DNA from 2 places in the Pseudomonas sp. FW305-3-2-15-C-LB1 genome. Region 2 is predicted to be linked to the other one. Evidence: predicted binding sites of a transcription regulator. Region 2 holds the regulator's gene; the other holds the start of a gene.
The links. The regulator FliA, encoded in region 2, starts transcription of late flagellar genes. The targets are predictions, from matches to a motif close to CTAAAGTTTNNNNNNNNNNNGCCGNTAA.
Positions count from the first base shown of each region.

Region 1 (8,770 bases), on a different contig from region 2:
CCTCGAAAGCTGGGGCCACAAGTTTGCCGGTCCGCAGGATGCCAACCACCTGGCGGCGATCCTAGTGGGCGCGCCGTCCCTGGATGGCAAGCCGGTGGGTAACAACCGCTTCTATGGGGCGAATGACCCGCGTCGCAATACGGGGCTGTCGTTGGGCTACTGAGGCGTGAGGTGGTGATGCAGGTGGGCCAGGGACAGCGCCAGGCTGTCGTGGGATAACTGGATGGCGGCGGCTTCGGCGCTGCCCTGGGCCGCCGGTATCACTCGTTCGAACATGTGGTTTTCATAGGCCTGCACTGCTGATGAGCAGTCGGGTGTCTCCAGCAGGTGCTGCGCCAGTTCGGCCGCATCCAGCATCGCCGCGTTCACCCCTTCGCCGCCAAACGGCGACATCAGATGGGCCGCATCGCCGATCAGCGTCAACCCCTGGCGGTGGCACCAGCGATGGCCGACGGGCAGGGCGTGGATCGGTCTCGCCAGTACCGTCTCGTTCGCCGCATCAAACAATGCCAATACCTGCGGGTGCCAGCCATGGAACTGGGCTTTCAGTGCGGGCAGGCTGAGGTGATCGGCGCCCCAGTCTGATGGCACGCGAAAGATCGCATAGCCGCGCAAATGCGCGTTGGCGTTGCGCTGCACGATGATCGCCCTGGCTTCGCCGGCAACCTGCAGGGTGCCTCGGCCGACCAGTGCGGCGAGGTGCGGGTGCTGACGGTCTGCATCGTCGATGCCGAACTCGATGAAGGTCAACCCGCTGTATTGCGGCTGATAGGTCGACAGCAGCGAGCGTATTTTCGACCAGGCGCCGTCGGCACCCACCACCAGGTCGAAGGGGCCGTGGGTGAGGGCGCCTTGATGCAGTGTCCAACGTTCATCACCGGTCGGGCGAACGTCGGTGACGCTGACACCCCAGCTCACACAGTCTGGCGGCAGTGAGTCCAGCAGCGCCTGGCGCAAGGCGGTACGGTCGACTTCAGGGCGGTCGCCTGCGTCCGGGTTGGGGGCTTCGAACAGCAAGCGACCGTGCTGATCCATCAAGCGCGAGCCTTGGTCTTCGTAACGGGCGATGCGTTTGAATGCCTCCTCCAGGCCGGCACGCTGCAAGGCGAGTTGGCCGGATTCGGCATGCAGGTCCAGCGTGCCACCTTGTGGGCGCTCCAGCGGGCTGCGTTCACGTTCAAATACGCTGGCGTGGACGCCATGGCGGTAAAGGATTCGCGCCAAGGTCAACCCGCCGGGGCCGGCGCCGACGATGGCGATGCGCAATGACGTATTCATGAAATTGTCCTTGGCGATGTTTATAGGATCCTATACATTTTGTTCATAGGATCCTATGGAAAGTCAACGCCCTCATGAAGACTCAAACGCCTGCTCCAAACCCCATGCAACAGATCGGCCTGGCGAACCGCGGTTTCATCCGCCTCTACGAAGGTCGCCTGAGAGAGCTGGGCTTTGCTGTCGCGCAGATTCCGGTGCTGGCGGCGCTCAAGCACAGCGAGGGTTTACCCCAGGCCGAACTGGTGCGCATTGCCCGTGTCGAGCAGTCGAGCATGGCCCAGTTGCTGGGCCGTATGGAGCGTGACGGCATGATCGAGCGGGTGGCTGACCCGGCTGATAAACGCAGCCGCTTGATTACCCTGACCGACGCGGCGCGCGAACGCATGCCCGCCGCCCGCGCGATCATGCTGCAAGGCAGCGCGCAGGCGCTGGAGGGGTTCAGTGAAGAGGAGGAGGCGACCTTGCTGGCGTTGCTGCTAAGGGTGAATGCCAACCTGGAGCGTGCCAGCGAGTAGCTGTTCAACCGCGGCCAACGCGGTGGCGCGGCGCTGTGCCCAATGACCACGAATCACCAGGGCGGGCTGCTGATGGTGTTCGAGCCACTCCAGGCTGCCACGGAAGAACGCTCGGCGATCCGCCAGGTCCGGCTGGCAGCGCTGCCCGTCGGCGGTCCATTCCACATCCTCCGGCGATAATAACAAGTGCAGGTCGTAATGGCGGGCCAGCAGTTCGCTGTCGAGCCAGGCCGGGTAGTCGCCGAACAGGGTCTGGCTCCAGAGCTTGTTGGTCAGCAAATGCGTGTCGAGGATCAACAGCGCAGGCTGTTGGGCGCGGGCGGCGTCTTCCCAGGCCAGTTGACCACGGGCAATGGCCGGGATATCGGCCAGGGTGGTGTCGCGCTGATGGTGATCGATGAAATGGCGCACATATTCACCGACCATCAACCCGCCGAAATGCGCCTGCAACTCTGCGGCCAGCCAGCTTTTGCCGCTGGATTCCGGGCCGGCCAGTACCACCACCTTCATGCGTGCAACGCCGGATCGGCGCGCCATTCACGCCAGCCTTGCACGGCGATCACGGTAAACAGTGCATAGAGCGCGGCGGTAAGGTACAGGCCTTTGTAGAGGAACAGCCCGACGAAGATCACATCCACTGCGATCCACAGTGGCCAGCACTGCACGCGTTTCTGCGCCATCCACATCTGCGCCACCAGGCTGAAGCCGGTGAGGGCGGCGTCCAGCCAGGGCTGGGCGGCATCGGTCCAGTGCGCCATGGCGGCGCCGAGCAACAGGCTGCCCACTGCGCCCGCGGCCAGGCTGGCCATGATCGCCGGCACGCCCAGGCTGGTGACCTGGCGCCCTTGCTTGACCTCGCCGGCGCGGGTCCACTGCCACCACCCGTAGACCTGCAGCGCGGCGTAGACCACCTGCAAGAGCATGTCGGAATAGAGCTTCACATCGAAGAACACCCAGGTGTACAGCAGCACCATGACCAGGCCGATGGGCCAGCACCAGGGGTTTTGCTTGACGGTCAGCCACACCGCGATCACCCCGAGGGCGGCGGCGAACAGTTCAAGCCCGGACATGGTGGTTCCTTGGGAGAGTGGGAGAGGGCGGGGATTGTAACCAAAGAAGAATGCTGCGGGCATTATCTCTGTGGCGAGCGGGCTTGCCCCGCGTTGGGCTGCGTAGCAGCCCCACTAAATACGCCGCGTACTGTCTGACAGTATGCGGTGTCTGGTTTTAGGGCTGCTGTGCAGCCCAACGCGGGGCGAGCCCGCTCGCCACATTAAGCGGGCTCGCCACAAGCAGCATCAGATCTTGAATTGGCGCAGCAGGCCGTCGAGCTGGTCGCTCAGGCCACGCAACTGTGCACTTGCCAGACTCGACTGCTCCGCCGCCAGTGCCGTGCTGTGGGACAACCCGGCCGCCTGGGTGACGTTCTGGTTGATGTCTTCCACCACATGGGCCTGTTGCAGCGTCGCGCTGGCAATCGAGGCGTTGAGGCCGTTGAGGTTGCGCAATGCCTGGCCGATGGCGGTCAGGCTGGCCCCGGCCTGGCCGGCTTGTTCGATGGTCAGTTGGGAGGCGCTGTGGCTGTCGCTGATCACCTTGACCGCCGCTTCCGAGTGGCCCTGCAGGCGCTCGATCATGCCCTGGATCTCGGCGGTGGACTTTTGTGTGCGCTGGGCCAGCAGCCGCACTTCATCGGCCACCACGGCAAAGCCGCGGCCTTGCTCGCCGGCACGCGCCGCTTCAATTGCCGCGTTGAGGGCCAGCAGGTTGGTCTGGTCGGCGATCGAGCGGATCACTTCGAGCACGCTGCCGATCTGGGTGCTTTCGGCGGACAGGGTACGGATCACCTCCACCGCCTGGCTGATGGTGCCGGAGAGCTGGTCGATCTGTTGCAGGCTGCCGTCGATATTGACCTGGCCTTGTTGCGCCTGGGCCTGGGCGTCGCGCATTTCGCTGGCGGCGTGTTCGGCGTTCTTGGCTACGTCCTGCACGCCGTAGGTGACTTCGTTGATGGCAGTGGCCACCAGCTCCATCTGCTGGGACTGCTGCTGGCTGCGATCATGGGCCTGGGTCGCATTGGTGCCCAGTTCCTGGGACGACTGGCCCAAGGCGTTGGCGCATTCCTGCAACTGGCTGACCACCTGGCGCAGCTTGGCGGTGAAGCTGTTGAAGTGCCGGGCCAGTTGGGTGACTTCGTCCTGGCCATGGGTGTCGAGGCTGCGGGTCAGGTCGCTTTCGCCGCTGGCGATGTTGCCCATGGCGTTCACCGCATCCTGCAACGGCCGCACGATGCTGCGGGCGATCAGCGCTACCAGCAATGCCATGAGCACCGCGATACCCAGGCCGATAAACGAGGCTTTCCACACCTGGCCGCTGAACTCGGCCTGCACATCGTCCACGTACACGCCGGAGCCGATGATCCAGCCCCACGGCTCGAACAACTGGATATACGAGGTCTTGGCCACCGGCGCTTCGGCACCCGGTTTCGGCCAGCGATAGTTGACGATGCCGGCGCCCTTGGCCTTGGCCAGGCTCACGAATTCGTTGAACACCGCAAACCCGTCGGGGTCGCGGATGGCCGAGAGGTTCTGGCCGTCGAGCTTGGGGTTGGCCGGGTGCATGATCATCACCGGCGTGAGGTCGTTGATCCAGAAGTAGTCGTCATGGTCATAGCGCAAACCGCGCACGGCACTCAGGGCCTGTTTCTGGGCGGCTTCGCGGGTCATGACGCCGGTAGTTTCCAGGCCGTGATAAAACGTCAGGATCCCGCTGGCGGTCTGGACCACGTGTTGGGTCTGTTGGCGCTTGGCCTGGTAAAGGTCGTCGTGGATCTGCTTGAGCATCAATAAACCCAGGGCCAGCAGCATCAGCACGGCGACTATCAGGATCAGCCAGAGGCGCCGGCTGATCGACATATTGCGCAAACTGTTCATCGTCCTGTCACTCCGTGCTTTTTATAATTGTGGGCGCTGCATCGACTTTTCCGCCTTGTCTGATAGGCTTTCGGCCTGTATTCGGAAAACCTGAGTACTGTCTGATTTTTCACAAGATTTTTGCGTACCGGGTGTGAGAGTCACCCCCGGGTCTTGTCGTCAGTGAACCATTAAAAAGATCAACAAGGCTTGCCATAGAGCAAGACCTTTGGGGGAAGCATGGATTTTTGGACCGCCATACAGGCATTGATTCTTGGCGTTGTGGAGGGGCTGACCGAGTTCCTGCCGATTTCCAGCACCGGCCACCAGATCATCGTCGCCGACTTGATCGGCTTCGGCGGCGAGCGTTTCGAAGCCTTCAACATCATCATCCAGTTGGGTGCGATCCTTGCCGTGGTCTGGGAGTTTCGCCGCAAGATTCTCGACGTGGTCATCGGTTTGCCGACCCAGCGCAATGCCCAGCGCTTTACCATCAACCTGATCATTGCCGTGTTGCCGGCAGTGGTGTTGGGGGTGATCTTCGCCGACCTTATCAAGCACTACCTGTTCAACCCGATCACCGTGGCAACCGCCTTGGTGGTAGGTGGCATCATCATGTTGTGGGCCGAGCAGCGTCAGCACCGTAGCCACGCCAACACCGTCGACGAGATCACCTGGAAAGATGCGGTCAAGATCGGCTTCGCCCAGTGCCTGGCCATGATCCCCGGCACGTCGCGCTCCGGTGCGACCATCATTGGCGGCCTGTTGTTCGGCCTGTCGCGCAAGACCGCGACCGAGTTCTCGTTCTTCCTGGCCATGCCGACCATGGTCGGTGCTGCGCTGTACTCGGGCTACAAGTACCGTGACCTGTTCCAGCCAGCGGATTTCCCGGTGTTCGCCATCGGCTTCGTGACCTCGTTCATCTTCGCGATGATTGCGGTCAAGGGCTTGCTCAAGTTCATCGCCAGCCACAGCTACGCGGCATTTGCCTGGTACCGCATCGCATTCGGCCTGCTGATCCTGGCGACCTGGCAGTTCGGCTGGATCGACTGGACGGCGGTCAAGCCTTGAACATCCAGTATCCGCGTTTGAAGGCGGCGATCTTCGCGCTGTTGTGCGCGCCGCCGTTGATAGGGGCCGCGCTGGTCTGGTATCGCGGCGAGACGCTGATCCCGCTGGCCGCCTATGGTGTCGTCAGCGTGATCGCGTTTTTCCTGTACTGGAGCGACAAGCGCAAAGCGCAGACCGACCGCTGGCGCACCCCGGAAAACATCCTGCACGCCGTGGAGCTGGCGGGTGGCTGGCCGGGAGCGTTGATTGCCCAGCAGGTGTTCCGGCACAAGACGCGCAAGGTGTCGTACCAGGTGCTGTTCTGGGTGATCGTGCTGTTGCATGAGGTGTTCTGGTTGGACCAGTTGTTCCTCGGCGGCACCTTGCTCTCAGTCCTCTAGCCGCAACCCGACCTGCGTGCGCTTGGGCAACTTGCTCACCACCAACTGGTGGGAACGCTGCAACAAGCCGCGCAGTTCTTCGGCGCCCAGCGGGTAGGGCGTGTTCATGATGATCCACTGTGCACGCGCCAGGTACGGCGCCGGGTGGATGCCGGGGCGATCCACATGGCCGAGGAACAGCTCCTTGTCGACCTTGAACGCCAGCGATTCACCACGCAGGTTTTGCAGGGCGAACATCTTGTTGCCGGCAATCGAGAACACCCGCACGCCGCCCCATTTGTAGTCTTCGCGCGCGCCGGGCAGCGCCAGGCAGAACGCCGCGACTTGTGCTTCGGTCATCTTCATAGCAAGCGGTCTCCACAGCCTTTGAAACCTTCTTCGAGGTAGTCGATCCAGGCCCGGATCGCCGGCAGCACGCCGCGCCGATGCGGGTAGACGGCCTGGAGCCAACCGCCCGGCAACGACCATTCGGGCAACAGTTGCACCAACCGGCCGTTTGCCAGTTCCTCTTCACAGTACATCATCGGCAGTACGGTAAAGCCCAGGCCCATGATGGCGCTGGCTTTGCGCACGATAAAGTCGTCGATACCCAGGCGGGCTTCCATCGCCAGGTCGTGGGCGTTGCCCAGGGGATCGAGAATGCGCTGGTGCACCAGCCGGTCCGCCTCCAGTGCACCGAGGATCGGCAGCTGCTTGAGGTCGTCCAGGGTCGTGACCTGACGCCCGAGCATCAGTGCGGGGCTGGCCACCAGCACGGTCTGGGCCTGGCGCAGGCGTTTGGTCACCAACAGCGGGTCCTCATCGCCCAGCTCACGCACGCGCAAGGCCACATCGATGCCTTCGGCCACCAGGTCGACGCGGCGGTTGACCAGGGTCATCTCCAACTGCACCTGCGGGTGGGCGGCAAGAAAACCGGCGACCAGCTCCGGCAGGATGTGCTGGGCCATGCCCACCGGGCAGCTCACCCGCAGTCGCCCACGGGGCTCGCTGGACATGCTGGCCACGGCCTCATCGGCCATTTCCGCCTCCAGCAGCATGGCCTGGCAATGGCGCAGGTAGCGTTCGCCGACGGCGGTGAGGGTAAGCTGGCGGGTGGTACGTTGCAGCAGGCGTGCACCGAGGCGCTCTTCCAGCTCGGCGATGCGCCGCGACAGCCGCGACTTGGGAATTCCCAGCAGCCGGCCGGCGGCGGCGAAACCGCCGGCTTCGACGACTTTGGCGAAATAATAGAGGTCGTTGAGGTCTTGCATGGTCAGCCCATTGTCCTGTCAATGGGACGAACTATCCGCGCCTGACGAGGGCAAATCCACTACAAATGCGCACCGCCCATCAACACATACTTTACCTGCACATACTCTTCGATCCCGTAATAGCTGCCTTCGCGGCCATAACCGGACTGCTTGATCCCGCCAAACGGCACCGACGCGGTGCCGACCGAGCCTGAGTTGAGAATCACCATCCCGGCCTCCAACTGGCACGACAGGCGCAACGATCGCCCCAGCGCGCTGGTGTAGGCATAGGCGACCAGGCCGAACTCCGTCTGGTTGGCGCGGGCGATCACTTCTTCTTCGTCCTTGAACGAGTAGATGGCGAACACCGGCCCGAAGATCTCCTCGGTCGCCAGGGGGGAGTCGTCCCGCAAACCGGTCAACACCGTCGGCTCGTAGAACAGGCCGCCCTTGGCGTGGGGCCTGCCGCCCATCAGCACGCTGGCTCCGGCAGCCTTGGCGGCTTCCACCAGGCGCACGACCTTGTCAAAGCCCGCTTGATTGACCAGCGGGCCGACCACAAAACCTTCACGCAGGCCCTGGTCCACTTCGATCCCGGCCACTGCATGCTGCACGCGCTGGATGAAGTCCTCGAGGATGCTGTGCTGCACAAATATCCGGTTCGGCGAGATGCATACCTGGCCTGAGTTGCGCAGCTTGGCACCGACCAGTCCCTTCACCGCCTCATCCAGATCGGCGTCCTGGAACACGATAAACGGCGCGTTGCCGCCCAGCTCCAGGGTCATCTTCTTGATGCTTGCCGCGCATTGTGCGGCAAGCAATTTGCCAACGCCGGTGGAACCGGTAAACGAGATCTTGCGGATACGCGGGTCGCCCGTGAGGATCAGGCCGATCTCCCTGGGGTCGCCCGCTACCACCTCCAGCACGCCTTCGGGGATGCCAGCCTTGCGTGCGTACTCCAGCAATTTGAAGGCCGTCAGCGGTGTATCCTCGGCGGGTTTGATCACCATGGTGCAACCGGCGGCCAGGGCCGTGGCGACCTTGCGGGTGATCATCATGAACGGGAAGTTCCATGGGGTGATGGCCGCGACCGGGCCGATGGCTTCCTTGGTCACCAGCACATTGGCGTTGCGGTCATGGGTAGGGATCGTGTCGCCGTACACGCGCTTGGCCTCTTCGGCATACCACTCGATAAAGCCCAGGCCGTAGTCGATCTCGCCACGGGCTTCACTGAGGCATTTGCCGTTTTCGCGGCAGAGCAATTCGGCGAAGGCTTCCTTGTCGGCCTTGACCGCGTCATGCCAGTGGCGCAGGAGGTCGCTGCGCTCCTTGGCCAGCCTGGACGACCATGCGGGAAAGGCGGCACAGGCACGGTCGACGGCGGC
Region 1 is NZ_JBYSZX010000005.1:368,106-376,875, reverse strand. Features, by position in the region: gene ggt (gamma-glutamyltransferase) at 1-163, shown strand, start outside; gene AC3WP7_RS13180 (FAD-dependent oxidoreductase) at 157-1,278, opposite strand; gene AC3WP7_RS13175 (MarR family winged helix-turn-helix transcriptional regulator) at 1,353-1,793, shown strand; gene AC3WP7_RS13170 (AAA family ATPase) at 1,755-2,303, opposite strand; gene pnuC (nicotinamide riboside transporter PnuC) at 2,300-2,863, opposite strand; gene AC3WP7_RS13160 (methyl-accepting chemotaxis protein) at 3,092-4,726, opposite strand; gene AC3WP7_RS13155 (undecaprenyl-diphosphate phosphatase) at 4,946-5,776, shown strand; gene AC3WP7_RS13150 (DUF1294 domain-containing protein) at 5,773-6,156, shown strand; gene AC3WP7_RS13145 (MmcQ/YjbR family DNA-binding protein) at 6,145-6,501, opposite strand; gene AC3WP7_RS13140 (LysR substrate-binding domain-containing protein) at 6,498-7,406, opposite strand; gene AC3WP7_RS13135 (NAD-dependent succinate-semialdehyde dehydrogenase) at 7,466-8,770, opposite strand, start outside.
Region 1: the regulator FliA is predicted to act here: its motif matches at 4,794-4,821, upstream of AC3WP7_RS13160 (methyl-accepting chemotaxis protein).

Region 2 (8,770 bases):
GTGCTCAAGTACGGCGCTCAGAATATCGCGCTGGTGAGCATGGACAGCTACCGTATTGGTGCCCAGGAGCAGCTCAAGACCCTGGGCCGCATTCTCAATGTGCCGGTGACCCATGTCGACCCGGGCCAGTCCCTGGCCAACGCCCTCGACCCGCTGCTGCGCAAGCGCGTGGTGCTGATCGATACCGCCGGCCTGCAAGCCAGCGACCCGGCCTTGCGCATGCAGTTGGAAAGCCTGGCCGGGCGTGGCATCAAGTCGAAAAATTACCTGGTGCTTGCAACCACCAGCCAGAAACAGGTTCTTACCGCTGCGTATCATAGTTACAAGCGCTGCGGCCTGGCCGGTTGCATCCTCACCAAGCTCGACGAAACCGCGAGCCTGGGCGAGGTGCTGAGCCTGGCCATCAGTCATGAATTGCCGGTCGCCTACCTGACCGACGGGCCGCGGATCCCGGATGATCTGCATCTGCCGCGCCGTCATCAGTTGGTCAGCCGTGCAGTCAGCGTGCAAATGCAAGACGAGCCTAGCGAGGAAGCGATGGCCGATATGTTCGCCGACCTCTACCACAACCCGGCGAAGCGGGTAGGTTGAGGACGGTATGAACACCGTGAAAAGTATCTACATCGATGGTCTGCAAGCGATTCACGCGGCCAAGCCATGTAGCCTGCGTCTAAGCAAGACAAGGTAAAGAAATAAAATGGGCAGCATGCATCCCGTACAGGTGATCGCGGTGACCGGCGGCAAAGGTGGCGTCGGAAAAACTAACGTGTCAGTGAATTTGTCCCTGGCCCTGGCAGAGCTTGGCCGTCGCGTCATGCTGCTGGATGCTGACCTGGGGTTGGCGAACGTCGACGTTCTGCTGGGGCTGACGCCCAAGCACACCCTTGCCGATGTGATCGAGGGCCGTTGTGAGCTGCGCGATGTGCTGCTGCAAGGTCCCGGTGGCATCCGCATCGTCCCGGCCGCCTCCGGCACCCAGAGCATGGTGCACCTGAGCCCGGCGCAGCATGCCGGCCTGATCCAGGCCTTCAGTGACATCGGCGACAACCTCGACGTGCTGGTGATCGACACCGCCGCCGGGATCGGCGAATCCGTGGTCAGCTTCGTGCGCGCCGCGCAGGAAGTGTTGCTGGTGGTCTGCGATGAACCCACCTCGATCACCGACGCCTACGCCCTGATCAAACTGCTTAACCGTGATTACGGCATGAACCGCTTCCGCGTCCTGGCCAACATGGCCCAGAGTCCGCAGGAAGGGCGCAACCTGTTCGCCAAGTTGACCAAGGTCACGGATCGTTTCCTCGATGTCGCCTTACAATACGTCGGCGCAGTTCCCTACGACGAGTGTGTGCGCAAGGCTGTGCAAAAGCAGCGTGCAGTCTACGAAGCATTCCCTCGTTCCAAGTGTGCACTGGCGTTCAAGGCTATTGCCCAGAAGGTCGATACCTGGCCGTTGCCCGCCAACCCCCGGGGGCATCTGGAGTTTTTCGTCGAGCGATTGGTGCATCAGACGAGCGCAGGACCCGTGCTATGACAGCGACCGGCTACAACGCTTACAAGAAGTCTGCCCGTGACAGCCAGGGCGAGTTGATCGAGCGCTACGCGCCCCTGGTCAAGCGCATTGCCTATCACCTGCTGGCACGCCTGCCCGCCAGCGTGCAGGTCGAAGACCTGATCCAGGCGGGCATGATCGGCCTGCTCGAAGTGTCGACCAAATACGACGCGAGCAAGGGGGCGAGTTTCGAGACGTATGCGGGCATCCGCATCCGTGGCGCGATGCTCGATGAAGTGCGCAAAGGTGACTGGGCGCCGCGTTCGGTACACCGCAACACACGCATGGTCAGTGACGCAATTCGCGCAATTGAAGCAAAAACCGGTCGCGACGCTAAAGATCACGAAGTTGCGGCCGAACTCCAATTGAGTCTCGACGATTACTACGGGATTTTGAACGATACCTTGGGCAGCCGCCTGTTCAGTTTCGACGACCTGTTGCAGGACGGCGAACATGAAGGGCTGCACGAGGACGGCGCGAGTGCTCATATGGAGCCATCGCGTGACCTGGAAGATGAGCGTTTCCAGGGAGCGTTGGCGGACGCGATTGCCAATTTGCCGGAGCGTGAGCGGCTGGTGTTGGCGCTGTACTACGACGAAGAGCTGAACCTCAAGGAAATCGGTGAGGTCCTGGGTGTCAGCGAATCGCGGGTCAGCCAGTTGCACAGCCAGTGCGCAGCCCGCTTGCGGGGGCGTTTGGGAGAGTGGCGAGCGCGCTGAACAGGCAGTGTGGGGACACTGCAGACGATACCGCGAGGGCAACCGGCCTTCGCGGGTTCGACCCGTGGTGCCCCCGGCAGTCCTTTTTGTGTAATGCCTGTTGATTGAAATGGCGCGTCCAGGTGCTGGGCGCGTTTAAGACTGCTTGGAGGTCGAATTGGACAAGAACATGAAAATCCTCATCGTTGATGACTTCTCAACGATGCGGCGGATCATAAAAAACCTGTTGCGTGACCTTGGGTTCACAAACACGGTCGAGGCGGATGACGGCATTACGGCCATTCCGATCCTCAACAGCGGGAGCATCGACTTTCTGGTAACAGACTGGAACATGCCGGGCATGACCGGTATCGACTTGCTGCGCCACGTGCGCGCTGACGAAAAGCTGCGCAGCCTGCCTGTGCTGATGGTCACCGCCGAAGCCAAGCGTGAGCAGATCATCGAAGCCGCCCAGGCCGGGGTCAACGGTTACGTGGTCAAGCCATTCACGGCATTGGCCTTGAAAGAGAAGATCGAAAAAATCTTCGAACGCATCCACGGCTAATGCCATCGCGGGGGAGCTATGGAGCATAAAGAAACGTCACAGGGAGACTTCGAGTCGACCCTGAAAAAGCATGCTCACCAGTTGGTCGACAGCCTTGAAAGAGGCCAGTTCGGCGACGCGGTGCAGTTAATCCATGAGCTCAACCAGACCCGTGACCGCGGCCTGTACCAGGAAGTGGGCAAGCTCACACGCGAGCTGCACAGTGCGATCGTCAATTTCCAGATTGACCCGCACATGCCCCAGGCCGAAGAAATCTCGCAAATCACCGATGCCACCGAACGCCTGTCCTATGTGGTCAGGCTGACTGAGGCGGCGGCCAACCGCACCATGGACCTGGTGGAAAACGCCACGCCCCTGGTCAACGGCATGGCCACTGAAGCCCAGGCCCTGAGCCACGACTGGGGCCGCTTCATGCGCCGGGAAGTGGGGGCCGAGGAGTTTCGCGAGTTGGCGCGTCGGGTCGACGGTTTCCTGTCACGCAGCGAGCAGGAAAACCGTACGGTTTCCAGCAACCTCAACGACATTCTGCTGGCCCAGGATTACCAGGACCTCACCGGTCAGGTGATCAAGCGTGTGACCCAGTTGGTCACCGAAGTGGAAAGCAACTTGCTCAAATTGGTGCTTATGGCAGGCCAGGTTGACCGTTTCGCTGGCATCGAACATGACCGCGAAGCGATCCTCTCGGAAAAAGATCCACAAAAACATCTCGCCAAGGGTGAAGGTCCGCAGATTCATGCCGATAAACGTGAAGACGTTGTATCGGGTCAAGATGATGTCGATGACCTGTTATCCAGTTTAGGCTTCTAAGGAGCACCCACATGAGCTTCGGCGCCGATGAAGAAATCCTTCAGGATTTCCTTGTAGAGGCCGGCGAAATTTTAGAGCAGTTGTCCGAGCAACTGGTCGAGCTGGAAAGCCGACCGGATGATGCGAACCTGCTCAATGCAATTTTTCGCGGTTTTCACACTGTAAAAGGGGGCGCCGGCTTCCTCCAGCTCCATGAGCTGGTGGAGTGCTGCCACATCGCCGAGAACGTGTTCGACATCCTGCGCAAGGGTGAGCGTCACGTTGATTCGGAGTTGATGGACGTGATTCTCGAAGCACTGGATGCGGTCAACGGCATGTTCAGCGAGGTGCGTGAGCGTGCCCCGATCACGGCGGCGACCCCGGAACTGCTGGCCGCCCTGGCGCGCTATGCGGAGCCTGCCGACACGTCGGCCGCACCGGTGGTTGAAGCCGCGCCGGAGCCTGTGGTTGAGGCCGAACCGGATGTGACCGACAGCGAATTCGAACAGCTGCTCAACTCCCTCAGTGCCGTCAAGGCCGAGGCGCAAGCACCGGCCGCGCCGGTCGCCGCACCGACCAGCGAAGACATCACTGACGCTGAGTTCGAATCGCTGCTCGACCAGTTGCATGGCAAAGGTCAGTTCGCGGCCGACGCCGTGGCACCCGCCGCTGCGGCTGCGGATGCACCGGCGGCCAGCGCCAGCACCGATATTACCGACGATGAATTCGAGGCATTGCTCGACCAACTGCATGGCAAGGGCACCTTCGCGGCCGACGCCTTGCCGGAAGTCGCCGCCACGGCTGCGGCACCGGCTGCTGCCAGTGCCGCTCCTGCGGGCGATGGGCTGATCTCCGATCACGAGTTCGAATCCCTGCTGGACGAATTGCACGGCAAGGGCAAGTTCAGTGAAGTGGCCCCGGCCGCTGCGGTTGCGACAGCTGCACCGGCCGCCGCCAAGGCCGCTGCGCCTGCTCCAGCCGCCAAGCCAGCACCGGCCCCGGCCGCCGCACCTGCTCCGGCGCGCGCCGCCCCGGCACCGGCAGCCGAGAAGCCTGCCAGTGAAGCCGAGACCACCGTGCGGGTGGATACCGCGCGCCTGGACGACATCATGAACATGGTCGGCGAACTGGTACTGGTGCGTAACCGCCTGGTGCGCCTGGGCCTGAGCAGCGGCGATGAAGCCATGCAGAAAGCCGTGTCGAACCTCGACGTGGTGACCGCCGACCTGCAGACCGCCGTGATGAAAACGCGGATGCAGCCGATCAAGAAAGTCTTCGGGCGCTTCCCGCGCCTGGTTCGCGACCTCGCGCGTCAGCTGAAGAAAGAAATCAACCTGGAACTGGTGGGCGAAGAAACCGACCTCGACAAGAACCTGGTCGAGGCCCTGGCCGACCCGCTGGTCCACTTGGTGCGCAACGCCGTGGACCACGGCGTGGAAACCCCGGAAGAGCGCGAAGCCTCGGGCAAGTCGCGCAACGGCAAGGTGATCCTGGCTGCCGAGCAAGAGGGCGACCACATCCTGCTGTCGATCACTGACGACGGCAAAGGCATGGACCCGACCATATTGCGCAACATCGCGGTCAAGCGCGGCGTGATGGACAAGGACGCCGCCGACCGCCTGACCGACACCGAGTGCTACAACCTGATCTTCGCCCCGGGCTTCTCGACCAAGACCGAGATTTCCGACGTGTCCGGCCGTGGCGTCGGCATGGACGTGGTGAAGACCAAGATCAGCCAGCTCAACGGCTCGATCAACATCTACTCGACCAAGGGCCAGGGCTCCAAGATCGTCATCAAGGTGCCGTTGACCCTGGCGATCATGCCGACCCTGATGGTGATGCTGGGCAACCAGGCGTTCGCCTTCCCGCTGGTCAACGTCAACGAAATCTTCCACCTCGACCTGTCGCGCACCAACGTGGTGGACGGCCAGGAAGTGGTGATCGTGCGCGACAAGGCATTGCCCCTGTTCTACCTCAAGCGCTGGCTGGTGGCATCGGCCAAGCATGAAGAGCAGCGCGAAGGCCATGTGGTGATTCTCTCCGTGGGCACCCAGCGCATCGGCTTTGTCGTCGATCAACTGGTTGGCCAGGAAGAAGTGGTCATCAAGCCTTTGGGCAAAATGCTGCAGGGAACCCCGGGCATGTCGGGTGCGACCATCACCGGTGACGGTCGGATCGCGCTGATTCTCGATGTTCCGAGCATGCTCAAGCGTTACGCCGCTCGGCGTATTTGATTCTGGTGGGGCAGGGCGGTAGTGCCCGCCCCGCCTAACGGAGTGTTTATGGCAGTCAAGGTCCTGGTGGTGGACGATTCGGGTTTCTTCCGCCGCCGCGTCTCGGAAATTCTTTCCGCCGATCCAACGATCCAGGTGGTCGGCACGGCCACCAACGGCAAAGAGGCGATTGATCAAGCCATTGCGTTGAAACCGGACGTGATCACCATGGACTACGAGATGCCGATGATGGATGGCATCACGGCAGTCCGGCACATCATGCAACGCTGCCCGACCCCGGTCCTGATGTTTTCCTCGCTGACGCACGAAGGCGCCCGGGTCACCCTGGATGCGCTGGACGCCGGCGCGGTGGACTTCCTGCCGAAGAATTTCGAAGACATCTCGCGCAACCCCGAGAAGGTCAAGCAGATGCTCTGCGAGAAAGTGCACAGCATTTCGCGCAGTAACCGTCGCAGCCTGTTCAGCGCGCCTGCGCCAACCGCTGCGCCAGCACCGGCTCCAGCGGCACCGACATCGTCGTTTGCGCGCCCTGCGCCTGCGCCGGTGGCACGGCCTGCGGTGGCACCCGCTCGCACGGCGGCGCCTGCGTCTTCGCATTCGCCCGCACCCAAGCGCAAGGCCTACAAGCTGGTCGCCATCGGCACCTCCACCGGCGGCCCGGTTGCGCTGCAACGCGTATTGACCCAATTGCCGGCCAACTTCCCGGCGCCGATCGTATTGATCCAGCATATGCCGGCGGCGTTCACCAAGGCTTTCGCCGAGCGCCTGGACAAGCTGTGCCGCATCAGCGTCAAGGAAGCCGAGGATGGCGACATCCTGCGCCCTGGCCTGGCGCTGCTGGCCCCCGGTGGCAAGCAGATGATGGTCGACGGCCGTGGCGCGATCAAAATCCTGCCGGGCGACGAACGCCTGAATTACAAGCCGTGCGTGGACATCACCTTCGGTTCGGCAGCCAAGTCCTACGGTGACAAAGTTCTGGCGGTGGTGCTCACCGGCATGGGCGCCGACGGCCGTGAAGGTGCGCGCCTACTCAAGCAGGGCGGCAGTGCCATCTGGGCCCAGGACGAAGCCAGCTGCGTGATCTATGGCATGCCCATGGCCATCGTCAAGGCGGACCTGGCCGACGCCGTCTACAGCCTGGACGACATCGGCAAGCATCTGGTGGAGGCCTGCCTCTGATGGATGTACTGAGCCTGATCGGCATCATCATGGCGTTTGTCGCGATCATCGGCGGCAACTACCTCGAGGGCGGGCACCTCGGCGCCCTGGCCAACGGGCCGGCGGCGCTGATCGTGATCGGCGGCACCGTGGGCGCGGCGTTGTTGCAATCGCCCATGAGCTCGTTCAAGCGCGCCATGCAGATTCTGATATGGATCATTTTCCCGCCACGCGTGGACCTGCCCGGTGGCATCGACCGCGTGGTCAACTGGAGCCTCACCGCGCGCAAGGAAGGTCTGCTGGGCCTGGAAGGCGTGGCCGATGCCGAGCCCGACAGCTACGCGCGCAAAGGCCTGCAATTGCTGGTGGACGGTGCCGAGCCGGAAGCGATCCGCAGCATTCTTGAAGTGGATTTCTACACCCAGGAAAGCCGCGACATCAACGCCGCCAAAGTCTACGAAAGCATGGGCGGCTACGCGCCGACCATCGGCATCATCGGTGCGGTGATGGGCCTGATCCACGTGATGGGCAACCTGGCCGACCCCTCGCAACTGGGCAGCGGCATTGCCGTGGCGTTTGTCGCCACCATCTACGGCGTGGCCAGTGCCAACCTGGTGCTGTTGCCGGTGGCCAGCAAACTCAAGTCGATTGCCATGCGCCAGTCGCGTTATCGCGAGATGCTGCTAGAAGGCATCCTGTCGATCGCCGAGGGCGAGAACCCGCGTTCCATCGAATTGAAGCTCCAGGGCTTCATGGATTGATGGGAGGTATGCATTGTGAGCCGTCGCCGTCGCGAGCCTGAAGAACACGTTAACCACGAGCGGTGGCTGGTGTCCTATGCGGACTTCATCACCCTGCTGTTCGCGTTTTTCGTGGTGATGTACTCCATCTCGTCGATCAACGAAGGCAAGTACAAAGTCATTTCCCAGGCGCTGATCGGCGTGTTCAACGATGCCGACCGTGCGCTCAAGCCGATCCCTATTGGTGAAGAACGGCCCAAGACCGTGACCCCGGCCAAGCCGCTGGTCAACGACAGCGATGAAACCGCCGCCGGCGTGGGCGGCACCAGCGACCCGCTGAAAAGCATCGCCGACGACATCAGTGCCGCGTTTGGCGACTTGATCAGCTCCAACCAGATGACCGTGCGCGGCAACGAGTTGTGGGTGGAGATCGAGTTGAACTCCAGCCTGCTGTTCGCCAGCGCCGATGCGATGCCCAGCGACCAGGCATTCACCATCATCGACAAAGTGGCGGCGATCCTCAAACCGTTCGAGAACCCGATCCACGTCGAAGGCTTCACTGACAACGTTCCGATCAGCACCGCGCAGTACCCGACCAACTGGGAGCTGTCGTCGGCACGAGCGGCGAGCATCGTCAGGATGCTGGCGATGCAGGGCGTCAACCCTGGCCGCCTGGCGTCGGTGGGCTACGGTGAGTTCCAGCCGGTGGCCAACAACGCCACGGCGCAAGGCCGCGCGCGTAACCGACGGGTGGTGCTGGTGGTCTCGCGCAACCTGGATGTGCGCCGCAGCCTGACCGGCACCGGCACCGCCAATGCAACACCGGATGCGGCCTTGAAGCGGGCTGGCACACAAACTGCACCGGCCCCGGTAAAACCGCCGGTTCGACAGAGTGCCGTCAATTCTCCGTCGCCGGCTCAATAACCCCATGCAATGTCTCGGTCGCGCCTGTGCCTGCCGGGAGGAACCAACCGAATGAGAGTCTGGGCAGTTGCCAATCAAAAAGGTGGAGTCGGCAAGACCACCACCTCCATCGCCTT
Region 2 is NZ_JBYSZX010000002.1:262,159-270,928, reverse strand. Features, by position in the region: gene flhF (flagellar biosynthesis GTPase FlhF) at 1-591, shown strand, start outside; gene fleN (flagellar synthesis regulator FleN) at 698-1,531, shown strand; gene fliA (RNA polymerase sigma factor FliA) at 1,528-2,268, shown strand; gene AC3WP7_RS05025 (chemotaxis response regulator CheY) at 2,438-2,812, shown strand; gene AC3WP7_RS05020 (protein phosphatase CheZ) at 2,831-3,619, shown strand; gene AC3WP7_RS05015 (chemotaxis protein CheA) at 3,631-5,832, shown strand; gene AC3WP7_RS05010 (protein-glutamate methylesterase/protein-glutamine glutaminase) at 5,881-7,011, shown strand; gene AC3WP7_RS05005 (flagellar motor protein) at 7,011-7,751, shown strand; gene motD (flagellar motor protein MotD) at 7,767-8,654, shown strand; gene AC3WP7_RS04995 (ParA family protein) at 8,706-8,770, shown strand, end outside.